DNA from 3 places in the Exiguobacterium sp. 9-2 genome. Region 1 is predicted to be linked to each of the others. Evidence: a T-box and tRNA genes for the amino acid it is inferred to sense, from the RefSeq annotation. Region 1 holds a T-box; the other regions hold tRNA genes.
What was found. The T-box of region 1 lies ahead of VJ374_RS11555 (valine--tRNA ligase). A T-box ahead of a tRNA ligase gene usually reads a tRNA of that ligase, here a tRNA-Val.
Positions count from the first base shown of each region.

Region 1 (6,135 bases):
AGTTTTTTCTCGACCCGTTCGACTTCTTTCGTATACTTGACGAGTTCTTTATTCAAGCGCGCGATTTCTTCCTCGATGTTGATCAAGTCTGCGAGCGGGATGAACAATTCTGCTCCCGTTACGATCGCACTCATCGCTTTTTCTGGCGCTGGCATTTGCTCTTCAATCCGGAGTTCAGACGCGTTCGTGAACTTTTGCAAGTACGAGCTGTTTGACGACAAGTCGTCTTGAACACGTGCGTCATTCGTCGAGATGAACAGTTGGATCTGTTTCGACATCGGTGCGTTCACTTCCGCGCGGATGTTACGAACCGAACGGATGACGTTCTGAACCGCTTCAAATGCTGGAACAGCTTCCGGGAAGTCGAGTGACGCCTCGCGTGTCGGCCATGCGGCACGTGTGATCGTCTCACCTTCATGCGGTAAGTGTTGCCAGATTTCTTCCGTGATGAACGGCATGAACGGATGCATCAAGCGCATGATCCGGTCGAGTGTATAGGCAAGAACCGAACGCGTCGTTTGTTTTGCTGCTTCGTCTTCTCCGTTGAGCGGCAACTTCGCCATCTCGATATACCAGTTACAGAAGTCTTCCCAGATGAAGTGATAGAGAATACGTCCTGCTTCACCAAACTCATATTTATCCGATAGACGTGTCACGTCATCAATCGTTGTCTGTAAACGTGTCAGGATCCATTTATCTGCGAGTGATTTTTCGCCTGTCAAATCAATCTGATCAAACGTTAGATCGTCCATGTTCATCAAGGCAAAACGGCTTGCGTTCCATAGTTTGTTTGAGAAGTTCCACGTTGCTTCGATCTTTTCCCAGTAGAAGCGGAGGTCGTTGCCTGGTGTCGATCCAGTCGTTAAGAACCAACGCAGTGAATCAGCACCGTATTTCTCGATGACATCCATCGGATCAATCCCATTTCCGAGGGATTTCGACATTTTTCGTCCTTCCGAATCACGAATCAATCCGTGGATCAAGACGTCTTGGAATGGACGTTGTCCCGTGAATTCATACGATTGGAAGATCATCCGTGATACCCAGAACGCGATGATGTCATACCCTGTAACCAGTGTCGATGTCGGGAAGTATTTCTGATAATCCGCGGCGTCCGTATTCGGCCAACCCATCGTTGAGAACGGCCAAAGGGCTGAAGAGAACCATGTATCGAGAACATCGTTGTCTTGCTCCCAGTTCTCGAGGTCTGCTGGTGCTTCCTTGCCAACGTAGACTTCGCCTGTTTCTTTATGGTACCAAGCCGGAATGCGATGTCCCCACCATAGTTGACGGCTAACACACCAGTCACGGATATTTTCCATCCAGCGTACGTATGTGTTTTCAAAGCGTTGTGGAACGAAGTTGACCTTGTCTGGTCCTTGTTGTTCCTCGAGTGCTTTTTGCGCGAGTGGTTCCATTTTGACGAACCATTGAAGTGAAAGATACGGCTCGACGATTGCATCTGAACGTTCCGAGTGACCAACAGAGTGCAAGTGTGGTTCGATTTTGATTAGAACACCTTCTGCTTTTAAATCTTCAACGATTTGTTTCCGGCATTCGAAACGATCCATGCCTTCGTATTTACCTGCATTCTCGTTCATCGTTCCATCTTCATTCATGACGAGGACACGTGGTAATTCGTGGCGGTTACCGACTTCGAAGTCGTTCGGGTCGTGTGCAGGTGTAATCTTCACGACACCTGTACCGAACTCCATGTCGACATATTCATCCGCAACAATCGGAATCTCGCGACCAACAATTGGTAACGTGATCGTTTTTCCGACGAGGTGAGCGTAACGCTCATCCTTCGGGTTCACGGCAATCGCTGTATCACCAAGCATCGTCTCAGGACGTGTCGTCGCTAGTTCAACATGACCTGAACCGTCCGTCAGTGGATAGCTGAGGTGGTAAAACGCCCCTTCGATATCCTTGTAGATGACTTCGATATCCGAGATCGCTGTTTTCGTCGCTGGGTCCCAGTTAACGATGTATTCGCCACGATAGATCAAGCCTTTTTCGTAAAGTTTAACGAAGACTTCTTGAACTGCTTCTGACAACCCTTCGTCGAGCGTGAAGCGTTCACGCGAGTAATCGAGTCCAAGACCGAGTTTTGCCCATTGTGCACGGATCGTTGACGCATACTCTTCTTTCCATGCCCAAGATTGCTCGAGGAATTTCTCACGACCCATTTCAAGACGTGATTTCCCTTCTGCTCGCAGTTTTTGTTCGACTTTTGCTTGCGTCGCAATACCAGCATGGTCCATTCCCGGTAGATACAGGACGTCGAACCCTTGCATCCGTTTCATCCGCGTCAGCATGTCTTGTAATGTTGTGTCCCAAGCGTGACCAAGGTGTAATTTACCTGTGACGTTCGGTGGTGGAATGACGATCGTGTACGGCTCTTTCTCCGGATCTTGATCAGCTTTAAAGTACTCTCCCTTTAACCAAAAGTCGTGCCATTTTTCTTCCGTTGCCTGCGGATCATATTTCGTTGGCATTGATAATTCCTGCATCCTGATCGCTCCCTTTTTGTCCATAATAAAAACGGCTTCTCTCGTCCTATGCTAAGGACGAAAGAAAGCCGTTGCTTTTTTCCGCGGTACCACCTTAGTTCATCCAACATCGGATGCCCTCGAGCCACGTAACGTGTGGAGGACGGATATCGCTCGTAAGACTCACGATACCAGCTCGTGGGGTGACCTTCCTCCTGTTCGTCCGTCACATCTTTCAGCCAAGGATGTGTTCTCTACGCCGGTACGAATACAGGATTACTCTTCCCGTCATCGCTGTTGCCATTTTCTTCTTTATTCATTTTAGCCGAGAGTTCAAGCAATCGTCAAGAACTGCTTAACGATCGAACTCAACTTGGAGTTCCTTGAACGTCAATTCGACGGCTTCAATCGTCTGTTCGATATCTTCGTCCGTATGGGCAATCGAGAGGAAGAGACCTTCGAATTGTGATGGTGGTAAGAAGACACCACGCGCCGCCATCTTTTGATAATACGAACGGAACATCTCAAGGTTCGATGTTTTCGCTTTTTCGAAGTTCGTGACACGTTCATCCGTGAAGAAGACACCAAACATCGCACCCGCACGGTTCGTCGTCAGTGGAATGTTATATTTCGCCGCAGCATTCAAGTAGCCTTCAGACAGACGGGTCGCTTTCCGGTCGAACTCTTCATAGTGCTCGGGTTTCAATTGCGTCAGTGTCGCTAGACCCGCTGCCATCGCAAGTGGGTTCCCGGATAACGTACCTGCTTGATAAATTGGACCTTGTGGTGCGATCTGTTCCATGATGTCACGCCGTCCGCCATAAGCACCGACTGGCATTCCGCCGCCGATGACTTTACCGAGACACGTGATATCCGGCGTGACACCGAAGTGTCCTTGCGCACAGTGGAATCCGACACGGAAACCGGTCATGACTTCGTCAAAAATCAATAACGCACCGTTTTCTGATGTGATTTCCCGTAAGCCTTCAAGGAACCCTGGTTCTGGTGGCACGAAGCCCATGTTCCCAGCAGCCGGTTCGACGATGACACCAGCGATATCGTCGCCGTGTTTTTCAAACGCGATCCGGACAGCATCCAAATCGTTGTAAGGAACCGTCAGTGTCATGCTCGCAATTTGCGCTGGAACGCCTGGTGAATCCGGTAGTCCAAGTGTCGCGACACCTGAACCTGCTTTAATCAAGAGTGAGTCCCCATGACCGTGGTAACAGCCTTCGAACTTCAAGATTTTTGTCCGACCTGTATAGCCGCGTGCGAGACGAAGGGCAGCCATCGTCGCTTCTGTACCCGAATTGACCATCCGGACGACTTCGACCGACGGTACACGACTGATGACGACTTCCGCCATCGCTGATTCGATTTCTGTTGGTGTCCCGTAACTCCAGCCACGCGTCGCTTGTTCTTGAATCGCTGATGTGACGATTGGATCGGCATGACCGAGAATCATCGGTCCCCATGACAGGACGTAATCGATATACTCTTTTCCGTCGATATCATAGAGCTTTGATCCTTTCGCATGATCTGCGAAAATTGGTGTCATCCCGACCGATTTATAAGCACGCACTGGACTGTTGACACCACCCGGCATGAGCGGGAGTGCCCGCTCGAACGCTTCTTTTGATTTTGAGTTCTGGTTAATTAAGCTCATTTCGACCCCTCCAGGTAACGACAAATGTCTTTTGCGAAATAGGTGATAATTAAATCAGCTCCTGCTCGTTTAAAGCCAAGCATCGTCTCAAGGACGATTCGTTCTTCGTCGATCCAGCCGTTCAGGGCTGCAGCTTTGACCATCGCATACTCACCCGATACGTTATACGCAACGATTGGTAGATCAATCCGCTCGCGCACATCACGAATGATGTCCATGAACGCAAGCGCAGGTTTGACGATCATGAAGTCAGCTCCTTGATCGACGTCCGCTGTTGCTTCTCGGAACGCTTCGCGACGGTTTGCTGGGTCCATTTGGTAGCCTTTCCGGTCGCCTTCTCCTGGTGCCGAGTTTGCCGCGTCACGGAATGGACCGTAATAAGCAGATGCATATTTAACGCCATAGCTCATGACCGGAATATGGCTGAAGCCGTTCTCGTCCAACCCTTGACGAATCGCTGCGACGAATCCGTCCATCATTGATGATGGAGCGATGACATCGGCACCCGCCTGAGCTTGTGAGATGGCTGTTTTGACGTGAAGCGGTAATGACGCATCATTATCGACCGTTCCGTCCGCGACGATTCCACAGTGACCTGTCGACGTATATTCACATAAGCATGTGTCGGCAATGACCGTTAGCTGCGGAGCAACTTTTTTGACGAGACGTGTTGCCTCTTGAACGATCCCGTGATCGTGAAACGCACCTGATCCTTGCTCGTCTTTTAAGTGGTCGTGCGGGACACCGAATAAGATGACAGATTCGATTCCGAGTGCGACGACTTCTTCAATCTCAGCCGTCAGATGATCGAGTGATAAGTTGAAGACGCCAGGCATCGAGCTGACTTCGCGTTTGATATCTTCGCCTTCAGCAACGAAAATCGGATAAATCAAATCCGATTTATGCAACTGGTTCTCGCGGACGAGTGACCGGAGTGATGCGGTATGACGTAAACGACGGTGACGTGCGTATTCTAATGTGTTCATGCTGATTCCTCCTCAATGATACGATCAATCATGCCGTCCACCGTGAATTCACGGGCGACATGAATCGGTTGAAGTCCGGCTGCTTTTGCTGCTTGCTCCGTGATCGTCCCGATGACGATGAAGGTCGTCTTCAGGTCTAGCGGAGCAATCGCTTCGACAGCGGAAGGACTCTGCAGTCCAATATAGGTGGCATTTCTGATAAGAGCTTCAGGTAGTCGACGGGTGACGGTTTCATAGGTGATGATATCCTCGATCGTATATCGATTCAGTTTTCGTAACTGATCGACCGGTGCTTGCCGCGATCGGTTCCCTCGCGCAAAAACGATATGATCGCCGTCAGACAAGTATGGTCCCAGTTCTGCGACGAGTGCGTCTCCTGTAAAGGTTGACGGACAAAAGTCGGCTGTTCGATCATACTTCGCAAGTGCATCTGCTGTCTTTCGTCCAACGACCGCGATACGCGTTTCTGCTAATTCAGGCAATGCATCAGCAACCCGGTGGACGCCATTCGGACTCGTCACGATGAGCCAATCAATTCCCTTCGGCAACGTAAACGAAACAGGTCGCGTTTCAATGACCGGATAATGCACCGACTCGATTGCGACGCCACGCAGTCGCGCCATCTGCTCGTTCGTCGGTGGTCGACTTCCCGTGAACAATACCTGCTTACAAGTCATCCGGAAGTGTTGCGAGAATCTCACGACCGCCCGAAGCAAGCAGACGTTCGGCAACGTCTTGACCGAGATGCATCGGGTCAAGACCTGATTCGCGCTCGATTAGAATTTGCTCCCCATCGACGGATCCGATGAATCCGACAAGTGTCGTTGACATGTCTTCGTTAATCGTCGCGAATCCACCGACCGGAACGTGACAGCTACCTTCGATGGCTGCTAGGAAAGCGCGTTCTGCGTATGCCACTTTTTCTGTCATCTGATCATGGATCAGGTGCAGGAGATCACGTACTTCTTGATCATGTTCGCGACATTCGATA
Region 1 covers NZ_CP142850.1:2,181,190-2,187,324, forward strand. The annotation lists gene VJ374_RS11555 (valine--tRNA ligase) at 1-2,513, opposite strand, end outside; T-box leader at 2,564-2,793, opposite strand; gene hemL (glutamate-1-semialdehyde 2,1-aminomutase) at 2,848-4,158, opposite strand; gene hemB (porphobilinogen synthase) at 4,155-5,144, opposite strand; gene VJ374_RS11570 (uroporphyrinogen-III synthase) at 5,141-5,845, opposite strand; gene hemC (hydroxymethylbilane synthase) at 5,811-6,135, opposite strand, start outside.

Region 2 (6,135 bases), 1.4 Mb from region 1:
AGCGTGACGAGTGAACCGATTGGAACAAAAATCAGTGAAGACAAGATGATGAACGGAATTCGTGCTTTTCCGAACGTGATCAGCATCGTCAGGTAAACAAGCCCGATTGCAACGACAATCGCGATTCCGAGGGACTGGAAGATTTCGACTGTATCATCATTCCCACCACCACTTGTCAACGAGACACCGTCTGGTAAATTAATTTTTTCGACCTCTGTTTTTACAGCATTAGAAACGTTTTGTACGTCGTCTCCTTTAATTTGTCCGGAAACGCGAGCATATACTTTTCCGTCGAGCTTCTGAATTGATGTGAAGGTCTCAACTTCTTTAACGGTCGCGACATCTGTTAGAGCAACAGGACCGTTTGCTGAGAACAGTTGGACGTCTTCGAGATCTTTCTTCGAAACGAGTCCTTTTTCATAAGACAATTGTACATCTTGATCTTTATTATCAAGATTCAACGTGCCAACAGTAACAGGCTTGGTTTGATCATTGACGGTCCCAAGGATCTGGAAGCCGGATAGTCCACGATCACTTGCTTTTTCAGGATCAATTTCAACGAGGAATTGCTTTTGTTTTTCGCTGAAGTTGTTTGTGATATATTTTAAATCACTATTTTTGGACATATTATCCTCGACTAATTTCGCAGCTTTTTGAAGCGCTTCGAGATCGTTCGAGAACAGGTCGACATCGACGTTGTTGTTCGACGGAGGACCACCTGTTGATAATTCAGCTACGCTGATTTTGACATTGACGTTTTCCTCTTGAGCGATGTCTTCCATCTGTGTCTCAAGTGATTTGATCGTTTTCTCAACGTTCGCGCCGTCCTTCAGGTTCAAGAAATAACTTGCTTTATTATCGAGACGTAAGCCTGTCGTAAAGTCTCGTGCTCCGACAGACGTCGTGACGTCAGCGATTGCTTGTTCTTTATCAAACATATTTTCCATCTCAAATGAGACGTCGCTCGTTTTCTCGAGCGATGTGGCAGCCGGAAGTTCAAGCGATGCCGTTAGTGTCTTTGAGGCTTCGTTCGGAATGAACGTAAAGCCGAGACGTGGAACGATCGCTAGAGAACCGCCGAGAAGAATGAACGATACAATTAAGATCGTCGCCTTATGCGAGAGTGACTTTTCAATCAGCTTGCCATACCACCGTTGAAGAGCACCTTCTTTTTCTTCTGCTGGAACCTTCTTAAAGGCAAATTTCGCAAGAATCGGTACGATCGTGATCGCAACGAGTAGTGAAGCAAGTAATGAGAAAATAATTGTCAAAGCAAACGGTAAGAAGAACTTACCAGTGATTCCACCTACGAATCCGATTGGCAGGAAGACGACGACGGTCGTTAGCGTCGATGACGTGATTGCTTTTAGAATCTCTTTTGTCGATTGTTCGATGATCTCATCCGTCATACCGGATTCGGATTTTCGAACACGCCGGAAGATGTTCTCGATAACGACGATACTATCATCAACGACACGACCGACCGCAACGGCCATCCCGCCAAGTGTCATGATGTTCAGAGAAATATCTTGCCAGTTCAAGAAGATAGCAGCAATGAGTAACGATAAAGGAATCGAGACGATGGCAATAATCGTTGCGCGAATATTTCGTAAGAACAAGAGTACAGCGAGAGAGGCAAAGAGGGCACCAAGTAATCCTTCTTTGACGAGTGTCGCGACGGATTCCTCGATATCCTTCGCTGAATCGATCCCAATCGTATAGTCGACTTGATCGTCATATTTATTAAGGATCTTCGTGACTTCATCTGCGATTTCGACCGTATTGGCATCTTGTTTTTTCGTGATTGCCATCGATAAGGAATCTTTTAAATCGTAACGTGTTTTTTCGCTTTGTTGCGAGACTGCTTCGATTTTTGCAATATCTTCTAGACGAATCGGTTCTGCAGGTTCAGACGCCTGATCTGTAGCTGCTCCACCTGTTGTACTTGGTGGTCCTTGTGTTGCACCTTGTGGTGGACCGCCAGCAGATGAACCACCTGTTTGATCGCTACTAGCTGAACTAGTCGCACCTGCAACGGGTGTCAATTGTAGATTTTTTAGTTTATCTAGATTTTCTAGTTTTTCCTCAACGCGAATCGGTATTTTTGAATCGTTTTCTGATAGCTGACCAGATGGGAACGAGACATACTTTCCGTTGATTTGTTCCTTGATACTTGAGAGCGAGAGTCCTGCTTCTGTTGCTTTCTGATTATCGACGGTGATTTGAACGAGATCATCTTTGTAGCCACCAACGGAAACGCTATTGATTCCTGGAATCTTATTAAGTTCAGGTTCGATATCGTCCTTGAGGATTTTTTCGATGTCTTTACCATCCTTACTAAAGAAAGAGATATTATAGATTGGGAACGATCCAAAGGACAGACGATTTAATTTCGTTGTTGCTTCCTCTGGTAGATTCGCATCTTGGATTGCAGCATCAATCTGTTGTTCGACTTTATCCATATCAGTATCGAACGGGAATTCGATGTTTAAGATACCGATGCTTTCATAAGAAGAGCTTGTCAGCTTAGTAGCTCCTTCGATTCCTTTCAAGGCAGTTTCAAGCTTCGAGACGACTTGTTTATCGACATCGTCGGGCGAAGCACCAGGATATACTGTTTCAACAGAGATTTGAGGAAATTCGATTTCTGGGAACTGATCGACTTTTAATTTCGAGAAAGAATAGACGCCTCCTAAAACTAAAAGAATGGCGATGATGAAAACAGCCACCGAATTCTTTAAACTGAATCGGGTTAAAAAGTTCATATGAACACTCCTTTCGTTTATATGTGCTTATTTACATAGTAGAGGACACTCATAGAACCCGCAACTTTAAAACTGTTTTATTCAAAAAGATCTTTTTGAAAAAAGATAATTTTTTTTGTTAAAAAGGCTTTACACCTTTCAATATGCTGCTATAATAAAAATATACCCAGTAACAACACAGCATGATTCTGTAGCTCAGCTGGGAGAGCGCTACCTTGACAGGGTAGAGGTCGCTGGTTCGAGCCCAGTCAGAATCATACCGAAATCGTTCCTTTTCGAAGGAACGATTTTTTTGCATTAAAAAAACTATTCCCGAAATCAATCAGGAATAGTTGGAAGGTAGAAATATTATTTTATTGGATTTCGAGATGAAGATCGCCACGCTTCGTCCAGCCTGCGACAGTCGTCAATCGATAGAAGACGAGTGTCAAGACACCAGGTAAAACGACACCAGTCAAGAAGAAGATAAGGAACGCCTGAGGACCTTGGTTGACGAAGATATTGAGTGGCGCAATCATCGAATTTAAACCGAGTCCAGCGAGTTCATATGGTACTTTCAAAGAGAGAAGAAGCGTCGCTACAGGAGCTGAAATCATCGCTGCGAGAAACGGTGCAACGACAAGACGTGGATTTTTAACGATATTCGGGAATTGTACTTTAGGTGTGACAAAGAATGAAGCAATCAAACCACCGGGATCCGTCTGACGATATGCCATCAATGTGAAGCCAACGAATTGAGCGGAACAGCCAATGAGTGCAGCGGCACTTGCTACAGGATCAAGCTGCAAAGCGATAGCGAGTGCTGCAGACGAAGCGGGAGACATCAATAAGACACTAAAGATGAGTGCAATGACAAGAGATGTAGCAATAGGAGACGATTCGACTGAAGCGGTGATCATAGCGCTGAATTTTGTAAGGAGTGGTGTCGTTACGGCAGCAGCACCGATACCAGTGATACCACCGGCAAGCACAGCACTCATCGGGATGACCATCATGTCAAATTTCGTTTTTCCAGTCATGCGTTTTCCAACGTATACAGCGACCGCAGCTGCGAGTAACGCACTGATTGGCTGACCGGGTACAAGAACGAGTCCAGAAGCAGTCGATTGAAGTGCAGCACCACCAATCGTCGCTGCGATCATCGCGCTGAACAGGACAAGTGTGTTTCCTCCGAGCTGAAAGGCGATACCGGCACCGAGTGCAGGAGCAAGCAGTACTTTTGCGACGCCGCCAATCGTCAGCAACATTTGGATATGTAAAAAATTGCCGAGCGTCTCAATCAGGAGTCCGACACCGAGTGTTACAAGAACGGCATTCGCCATTCCAGCTGATACTTTTACCATTCGATCCATCGCATATTCTTTCAACGTTGTCATCCTCTCTCTATCTATCTCTATTTTTTGCCATGAAAAAAGCCTATCCATTTTTGGGATAGGCGCCACTCATTCTGTGCGGGCGCCTCATTCGATGCATCGAAAGGAGGGCCCAAAAATCATTTCCGTTTCATCATCGGAAAAGTTTTCAGTCCCTCATGCATAGAATAATCAGTCGTCCGGCTTGGTTAAATGGCTGTTGCGTCGGAATCATTCAATCGTGCCCCTCTCTGTGAATTTTTCTAAGCCTAACATGCTTCTGATCAATAATCAATATTTTCTGACAATTTATTTTTTCTCTAAATCTAATAGGAATTCACGCTATCATCGGGAAATCCTAATGTACTAACAATGGAGGCGTTTACATGAAAGTAATGATTTTTACAGATATTCACGGGAATGTTTCAGCATTGCGTGCCGTGTTGTCCTATCTCGATCAGTCTTCAGACATCGATGCTATATATTGCCTCGGTGATCTCGTCGGTATCGGACCTGAACATAATGAGGTCATCAATTTGTTAAGGCAGCGACCTGATATTCAGACGATTTCAGGAAACCATGATGAATGCGTCCTTGCTTTGATTCATGGGGATGTCTATCCCGCTAGTTACCAACATGCGAAAGAGCATCACCAATGGATTGCAGATTCATTGACGCAGGAGAATCAGAGTTATTTGGAGCGTTTACCGCGTGTATTGAATGTCACCCATCAGGAACAAATGATGTATCTGACACACTATGCCTATGCCGATCAGACGAAAAAAATCGGTGAGGAGCCCTTAAAGCCAGCAGTGGATGGAACAAAAGAAAGCTTACCCGTCCTTTTTTCTGGAAATGAGGCGCGAATCATTGGCTTTGGTCACCACCATCCAGCACAACAAGTTGAGACGGAGCAAACGCTGTACATCAACCCTGGAGCGGTCGGATGTCAGGAAACAGCTCTTGCCCCAGTAGCAATCCTCACTTTAGAAAAAGGACAAGTTCGTTCGGAGATTCTGACGATTCCATATGATGACCGACCATTTCTAAATGTACTCAATACAACAGAAATGCCGGAACGTGAATTGATGCGACGTCTCTTCTTCGGAAATAGATCATGAAAAAAACCTTCATGAATAGTTCATGAAGGAAGTCGATCATGCAGAAAGTTTCGTCATGATTGAGACGAGGCAGACGATAATCAGTAACAGGATGCCGATATTTCGTTTCAACGAGTGGCGTGACCAGTAGAAGAATAGTGCAAGGACAGGAGCCACGAAAAAGGCAAGAACAAGACTGATCAGTGTTGCAAGAAATAAAACAAATATCCAGAGCTTGCTCGTTGTCCGGTAAACCTGCCACATGTCGTAAAGCGACATAAGTGTATAAGCGAGTAATACAAAGATGATTCCAGTTGATAAACTCAAAACGATCATCACTCCATTTCTTTTTTAGTATAAGGGAAGGAGCAAAGATGACTATATGTCTTGCAGGAAAAAACGTGACGAATCGATGAACGTACGACTAAACGCTGTAATGAAGGAAAAGGAGAGGAATTCATGTCAGATATGTATCGCCGTTTTTTTCTGTTTCCAGATATTTTAATCATGCTTGTATTACTGATTGGAATAAGTGGGTATATCATCGCGCAACCATTCAGTTGGTCCATGTTGCTATTCTTTTGCATCGGATTGATCGTCATGTTGCTTGCTTACGAGTGGAAGCATTATGTGGCGCATGTTTTGCTAAAGCCGAGAAGACGCTTTGGGAAATGGATGAAAAAACAGTCTTATCCAGCCAAGCGACACGTGATTTAGAAAAAGAATTGAATAATAAAAAACCGTCGATCCATGGATCAGCGGTTTTTTATTCATAGAACGCGCAACATGGCACGTCGAATCGTATCGAGTTCAAGTGGACGCGCAATCGATGGCCATTCGGCGATCAACGCGATATACGTTCGAAAGATCAGGAAGGCCGTGACATCGACCGGTATGTCGCGATCGTCTTGACCAAGA
Region 2 covers NZ_CP142850.1:539,917-546,051, forward strand. The annotation lists gene VJ374_RS02805 (efflux RND transporter permease subunit) at 1-2,765, opposite strand, end outside; tRNA gene VJ374_RS02810 (tRNA-Val) at 2,950-3,022, shown strand; gene VJ374_RS02815 (PTS sugar transporter subunit IIC) at 3,119-4,141, opposite strand; gene VJ374_RS02820 (metallophosphoesterase family protein) at 4,504-5,238, shown strand; gene VJ374_RS02825 (hypothetical protein) at 5,275-5,553, opposite strand; gene VJ374_RS02830 (hypothetical protein) at 5,677-5,934, shown strand; gene VJ374_RS02835 (TetR/AcrR family transcriptional regulator) at 5,988-6,135, opposite strand, start outside.
Region 2: it has a tRNA-Val gene. The T-box ahead of VJ374_RS11555 (valine--tRNA ligase) is inferred to sense a tRNA for this amino acid. The anticodon was not compared.

Region 3 (6,135 bases), 1.4 Mb from region 1:
GCGCGAGTATGAAGTTGATCTAATGTTCGAAGTAACTCTGATGTTAATGCGGATGGTCCGTCTTCAAAGGTTAAATAAGCGACTTTTTTGGTCACACCATTCCATTTTTCGACGCGTGCTTTCTCCATGTTGACGACAGGAACTTCGGTAATGGACTTACCGGTAGTGATTGCCTGTTGTTCAGGTGTGAAGACGTATCGATAAGCAATATACCCTCCGACTCCGAGAAAAACGAGTATAAGAAGTAAGAAAAATCGAGGGAAGAACTTTCTTTTTTTTGTCCGCGGTCGTGGACCGAGTTCGCTAGCGTGGCTTGAGGTAAATGGATCCATCGTTGTCTGTCGCTCCTTGTGTCAAAAAATATCATATACAGATAATGTAACATTTTAATTGTTTCTTTTGTAACAAATAGATGACAAAAAGATGACGGAAAATCGATTTTTCTAAAAATATCAACTTAATTAGAAATAGAGTATATAAAAACAAAAAAACAACCACTAGTTAAGTGATTGTTTTACATGTTATTAGTGTTCTGTTACAGCACATTCAACACATTCTGATTGATAGGATTCACATTGCTCGTCCATTTCTTTCCCACAATGAGCGCATGTCTTAACAGGAAGTTCACGATAAAACTCAGCAGACGCTTCTTGGTAAAGGGGTTGTTCCATGTGTTTTTCCTCCTTCAAAATAAACAAAATAGTCTTTTTTCTTGTTTTTATTGTATTAGTACAGAAGTTTAATGTCAAACATTGTTTTATAACAGATGATTTATTTGGAGTATTGGTAGAGGACAATGAAAAAGAGACATGCTACGATATCTAAGTAATCTGATAATAATAAGGGGGATTTGCACATGACACAGGCAACACTGGATACAATGCGTGTCTTAACAGAAAGACGTTCCGTTCGTCATTACGACGAAACGTTCAAACTTTCAAAACAGGAAGTGGAAGAACTATTAGAATGGACGACAGCGGCGCCGAGTGCTTGGAATCTACAACACTGGCATTTCACGGTCTTCCATTCAAAAGAAGCGAAGCAACAGCTTGCACCAATTGCATACAATCAGCCGGCCATCACTTCGGCTTCAGCAATCATTGCGATTCTAGGGGATGTTCAAGCCAATCGAAACTATAATCCGGTCTACGGTCCGGCAGTAGAAGCGGGTGGTATGACAGAAGAATTGTTCGATTCGATCAAGGCACAAGTAGAAGGCGCTTATCAAAGTGAAGCGTATGGTCGCGACGCGGCAATGTCGAATGCGAGTCTTGCTGCGATGCAATTGATGCTTGCGGCAGAAGCGCGTGGATTATCAACACTCGCAATGGGTGGATTTGATCATCAACGTTTTGCGGAAACGTTTATTACCGAGTCACGGTATGTACCGGTCATGTTAATTGCTGTCGGTAAAGCGGTCGAAGATGCAAAAAAACGTCCGGCACTCCGTTTACCGATCGATCGAGTATCAACCTTCCTGTAAGTCATTCAAAATGGAGGAAGCGGGGTTCAATTCCTCCGTTTTAATTTTTTTATTTTTTTTCGGAAAAAGACTTGTCAGCCTTTTAGTTTCTTGATATATTAATACATGTCCTAGCAAGTACATTACGTACTGCAAACATGATTCTGTAGCTCAGCTGGGAGAGCGCTACCTTGACAGGGTAGAGGTCGCTGGTTCGAGCCCAGTCAGAATCATACTGAAAGCCCGCTTCTCCTTTATAGGAAAAGCGGGCTTTTTTATTATTTCTTTATCTCATCCTCGGTGACCCATTTATGATTTTTCACCATCTCTCCACCGTCCGTTGGTTCATAGTTCACCATGTAGACAGTCGTTTCTTTTACTTCATCAATCGTCGCTTTAGCTCCATCCATACCTTTCATATGATCTGCCTTGACAGTCGTTTCATCACCAACTTGCAGTGGCTTAGTTGGAACTGGATCAAGTTCTTCCTGAATGACCCATTTGTGATTTTTCACCATCTTTCCACCAGTAGTCGGTTTATAACTGATCGCATAGACGACAGTATCATAAGCACCGGCAATCGTTGCTTTTGCTCCGTTCATTCCGTCCATATGATTCGTCGTCAAAGTGACATTACTGCCTCTCGGATAAGTCGGATCACTAGCTTTCTTTAAACCAGACGGTACCTTTCCGTCACTCGAATGCATCATATCTCCATGTGACATGTCGTGTGAGTCACTATTACTTCCATCGTCATTTGAAGCGGATCCACATGCACCGAGCCAAAGCGTAGAACTAAGAGCAAGTACAGTTAACGTCAATGATTTTTTCATATTAAAACCCTCCTGAAGTCATTAGTCTTCTTTACTATACCCAGCGTATGTGCAAATCGTGTGCAGATGAAGTGACAGTTTCGTTTATCGGCATTGATTATGTTTTTTTTCGCTATACTAAAATGGAGAGATAAGGAGGGAAACGTCATGCGTCGTATTTCATACTCGGTCGGAGGAATCGTTCTTGCGGCATTTTTAATTTGTGGCAGTGTATTGTTCGGGACTTTATATTATCAGTTGTCTCAAATACGAACGCAGGAAGTGGTGGATGGTTTGCTGAACCGAGGGAATACCCATCGTGATGTCCTGGTCGATTCCTACGACCAAACGACGATGCGTCATGTCAGTATGATGGAAGCGAACTCATCCTTTACTGTCGTGATCACCGATGCAAGAGGGAAACAACTCGAAGCATCACGTCCTTTGACGAGTGAGATGAGACGTGTATTACAACATACAGATTTTGATTATCGTCAACGAGGAAAAATCGTAACGATGCGTAACTTTTTAATGACGGACAGTCCCATCACCATTGACGAGGAACATCGTGGTCATGTCTTCATGTTCGCTTCTAAAGCAATCGTGGATCACGTACTTGATCCGTTGAAACAGCAGTTTTTCCAAGTTGGTCTGCTTGCACTTTTATTGGCAGGTGCTGCAAGCATTTGGACGACCCGAATCATTTCTCGTCCGTTGATTCAGATGGAAAAAGCGACGGCGCGTCTATTGGATGGGGAAAGTGGAGAGTTGCCAATTGATCGAAAAGACGAACTGGGACAATTGGCGCGTTCGATTCAGCAATTAAAACAGGATCTCGATTTTTTAAATCGGGAACGATCCGAATTTTTAGCAAGCGTATCTCATGAACTACGAACACCATTGACATATATAAAGGGATATGCGGATATTCTCAAACGCCAAACATTGACACCGGATGAACAACGACGCTACATCACGATCATTCGAGAAGAAAGTCAGCAAATGAATGAATGGATTGAACAACTATTTTGGCTGGCACGAATTGATGCCAATGCTTTTATGATGGAACGAAAACCAGTTGATGTCGAAGATTTGATTCATCAAGTGACACGATTGATGCGTCTAGACATCGAACAAGAAAATATTTCTTTTGAGATAGAAGGTGAGCCATTACAAGTGATGGGTGACGCTCAGCAACTCCGTCAGATGATTGTAAATATCATTGAAAATGCACGTCGACATACGACGTCGGGAAAAATCATCGTTCGTTATGGTGTCAACGCAGTAGGGGCTTTCATTCAAATCGAAGATACAGGAGAAGGGATTGCTGCAGACTCCTTACCTCATGTAACGAAACGGCTCTACCGAACGGAAACATCGCGTTCTCGAAAACATGGAGGAACTGGAATCGGACTCTCCATCGTTGAAGCAATTGCGCAGACACATGGAGCTGAATTGAACATCAAGAGTCAACTTGGACATGGAACACAAGTGACACTGCAGTGGAGGGAGAAATAAAATGCCGCATGTATTGATTGTAGATGATGAACCGAGAATGCTTGAACTGTTAAAACTGTATATTCAGCCGTATGGGTACACGTGTCAGCTTGTGGATTCTGCGCAACAAGCTCTTGAGCTCTGCTGTCAGAACGTATTTGATCTTATTTTAATGGATGTCATGATGCCAGATATGGACGGATGGACATGTTGTCGTCTCATTCGAAAACACTCTAACATCCCGATATTGATGGTTACGGCACGGAATCAGCGGGAAGACATCATTCGGACACGGGAAGTAGGGGCGAATGATTACATATCAAAGCCGATTCAAGAAGGAGAACTGATCGGACGAATGGAAGTTTTATTACAGCAGCGGCATGCTGGTCTATCCTATGACCGGGAAGGCTATCGTTGTTGTTACCTCCAACAAACGATTTCGTTAACGAAGACGGAGTTTGAATTGTTAGGTGTATTTTTAGATTCTCCACGACGTGTTTGGACGCGGAATCAGCTGACGACGATGTTATGGGGAGCGGAAGCGTCTGTAGACGAGCGGACAATCGACTCGCATATCAGACATTTAAGAGAAAAACTACGTGTTTGCGGTTTTCCAATCGAACAGCATCTGGAAACGGTTCGCGGAATCGGATACCGCTGGATACACTAGTAAGAAGGAGATTCAAACATGACGACACTCTATTTCGTACGGCACGCACATTCGACATACTCACCGGATGAACGGAGACGTCCACTTTCCGATAAAGGACAGGCAGATGCAAGACGTTTACTTGAAACGTTTCAAGAAATTCCAATCGACAGATTCTATAGTAGTCCGTATCAGCGGGCAATCGAGACGGTTGCACCGCTCGCGGAGGCACGTCGACAACCAATTATTGAGGTAGAAGAACTAAGAGAGCGATTACTAGCACCTGGAGAGCTTGACGGTTTTCAGGAGGCGGTTATGTATGTATGGCAACATCCGAACGATAATCCATTCGGGGGCGAAACGAACAAAGAAGCAGCGCAACGCATTCGGCAATTCATCGATGAACTGGTGGAGAAGCATTCCGACGAAATAGTTGTTCTTGGAACACATGGAAACATCATGGTGTTACTTCTCGAAACATTCGATCCGACATTTGATTATACATTTTGGAAATCCTTACCGATGCCAGCCGTGTGCCGGTTGGAAGTGAAATCAGGAGGAGAGGTAGATATTCACGTCGTACCACTTTTGACGAATGTAAAGTAAAAAAGAGGCGGAACTGATGAGTAAATCAGTTTCCGTCTCTTTTGTAATCAAAGAAATCTTAAGGCGTAGGAATAGCACCTTCATGTTTTCGGATCAAATCAGCTGTTAATTGACCGGATAAGGTGACCATCGGCACACCGCCGCCTGGGTGTGTAGAACCACCAACGAAATAAAGTCCTTCGTATAACTCGCTCTTCGATGGAATCTTGAATCCACCATTTTTCTTCCGATCAGCTGCGACACCATAAATCGATCCACCGTTTGGACCATATAAGTCCTTCAGATCTTCTGGGGTGAAGCGATATTCAAACTCGATTGATTCCCGAAGACCGTAAAGTCCCATTCGTTCGAGTTTATCAAGAACAACTTCACGATAAGCATCCCAGTCGACCTCACCTTTTTGGAGTGTTAGAGGAGGGACATGCGTCAAGACGAACAGATTATCTTTTCCATCGGGCGCTTGCGAAGCATCAGATTTCGACGAAACCCCGACATAAATCGTCGGATCCTCAGGAGGCGTTCCTTCTTTGAACATTTGAGCGAATTCGCGCTCTGGATTTTCTGAGAAAAAGAAGTTGTGATGTGCTAGTCCACTATACTCACGGTTCACACCAAGTAATAATACGAGTCCAGAAACAGAGGGAGCAAACGATGCCTGTAATTTTTTTGCCTGCTTCCGGGCTTTTTTCTCAGGTACGATTCGTTCGTAAGTCGGGATGACCTCAAGATTTGAGACGACGATGTCGGCTGCATGGAACGTACCATTCGAAAGGACACCAACTGCTTTTTTATTTTCAAGGACGATTTGTTCAACCGGTGAGTTGAGATGCACCGTGACGCGGAGCTCGTCAAGCAATCGTTTCATAGCACGCGCGATTTGATACATCCCGCCTTTAACATAATAGATGCCAAGCCCCATCTGTACATAAATCATTTGATTGAAGACGGCTGGCGCTTGATAAGGGTTGGAACCGACATACATGACCATGTAGTTGAACAGCTGTTCGAGATACGGATTATTGAGGTGTTTTTTTGTTCCGGTCGCGACGGTGTTCATCGGGTCCATCTTTAATAAATCAGACATCGTATGGTATTTTTTTAAGTCCTTT
Region 3 covers NZ_CP142850.1:531,166-537,300, forward strand. The annotation lists gene VJ374_RS02750 (polysaccharide deacetylase family protein) at 1-332, opposite strand, end outside; gene yhfH (protein YhfH) at 525-671, opposite strand; gene VJ374_RS02760 (nitroreductase family protein) at 857-1,483, shown strand; tRNA gene VJ374_RS02765 (tRNA-Val) at 1,623-1,695, shown strand; gene VJ374_RS02770 (YdhK family protein) at 1,741-2,295, opposite strand; gene VJ374_RS02775 (sensor histidine kinase) at 2,443-3,792, shown strand; gene VJ374_RS02780 (response regulator transcription factor) at 3,794-4,441, shown strand; gene VJ374_RS02785 (histidine phosphatase family protein) at 4,460-5,026, shown strand; gene VJ374_RS02790 (phytoene desaturase family protein) at 5,085-6,135, opposite strand, start outside.
Region 3: it has a tRNA-Val gene. The T-box ahead of VJ374_RS11555 (valine--tRNA ligase) is inferred to sense a tRNA for this amino acid. The anticodon was not compared.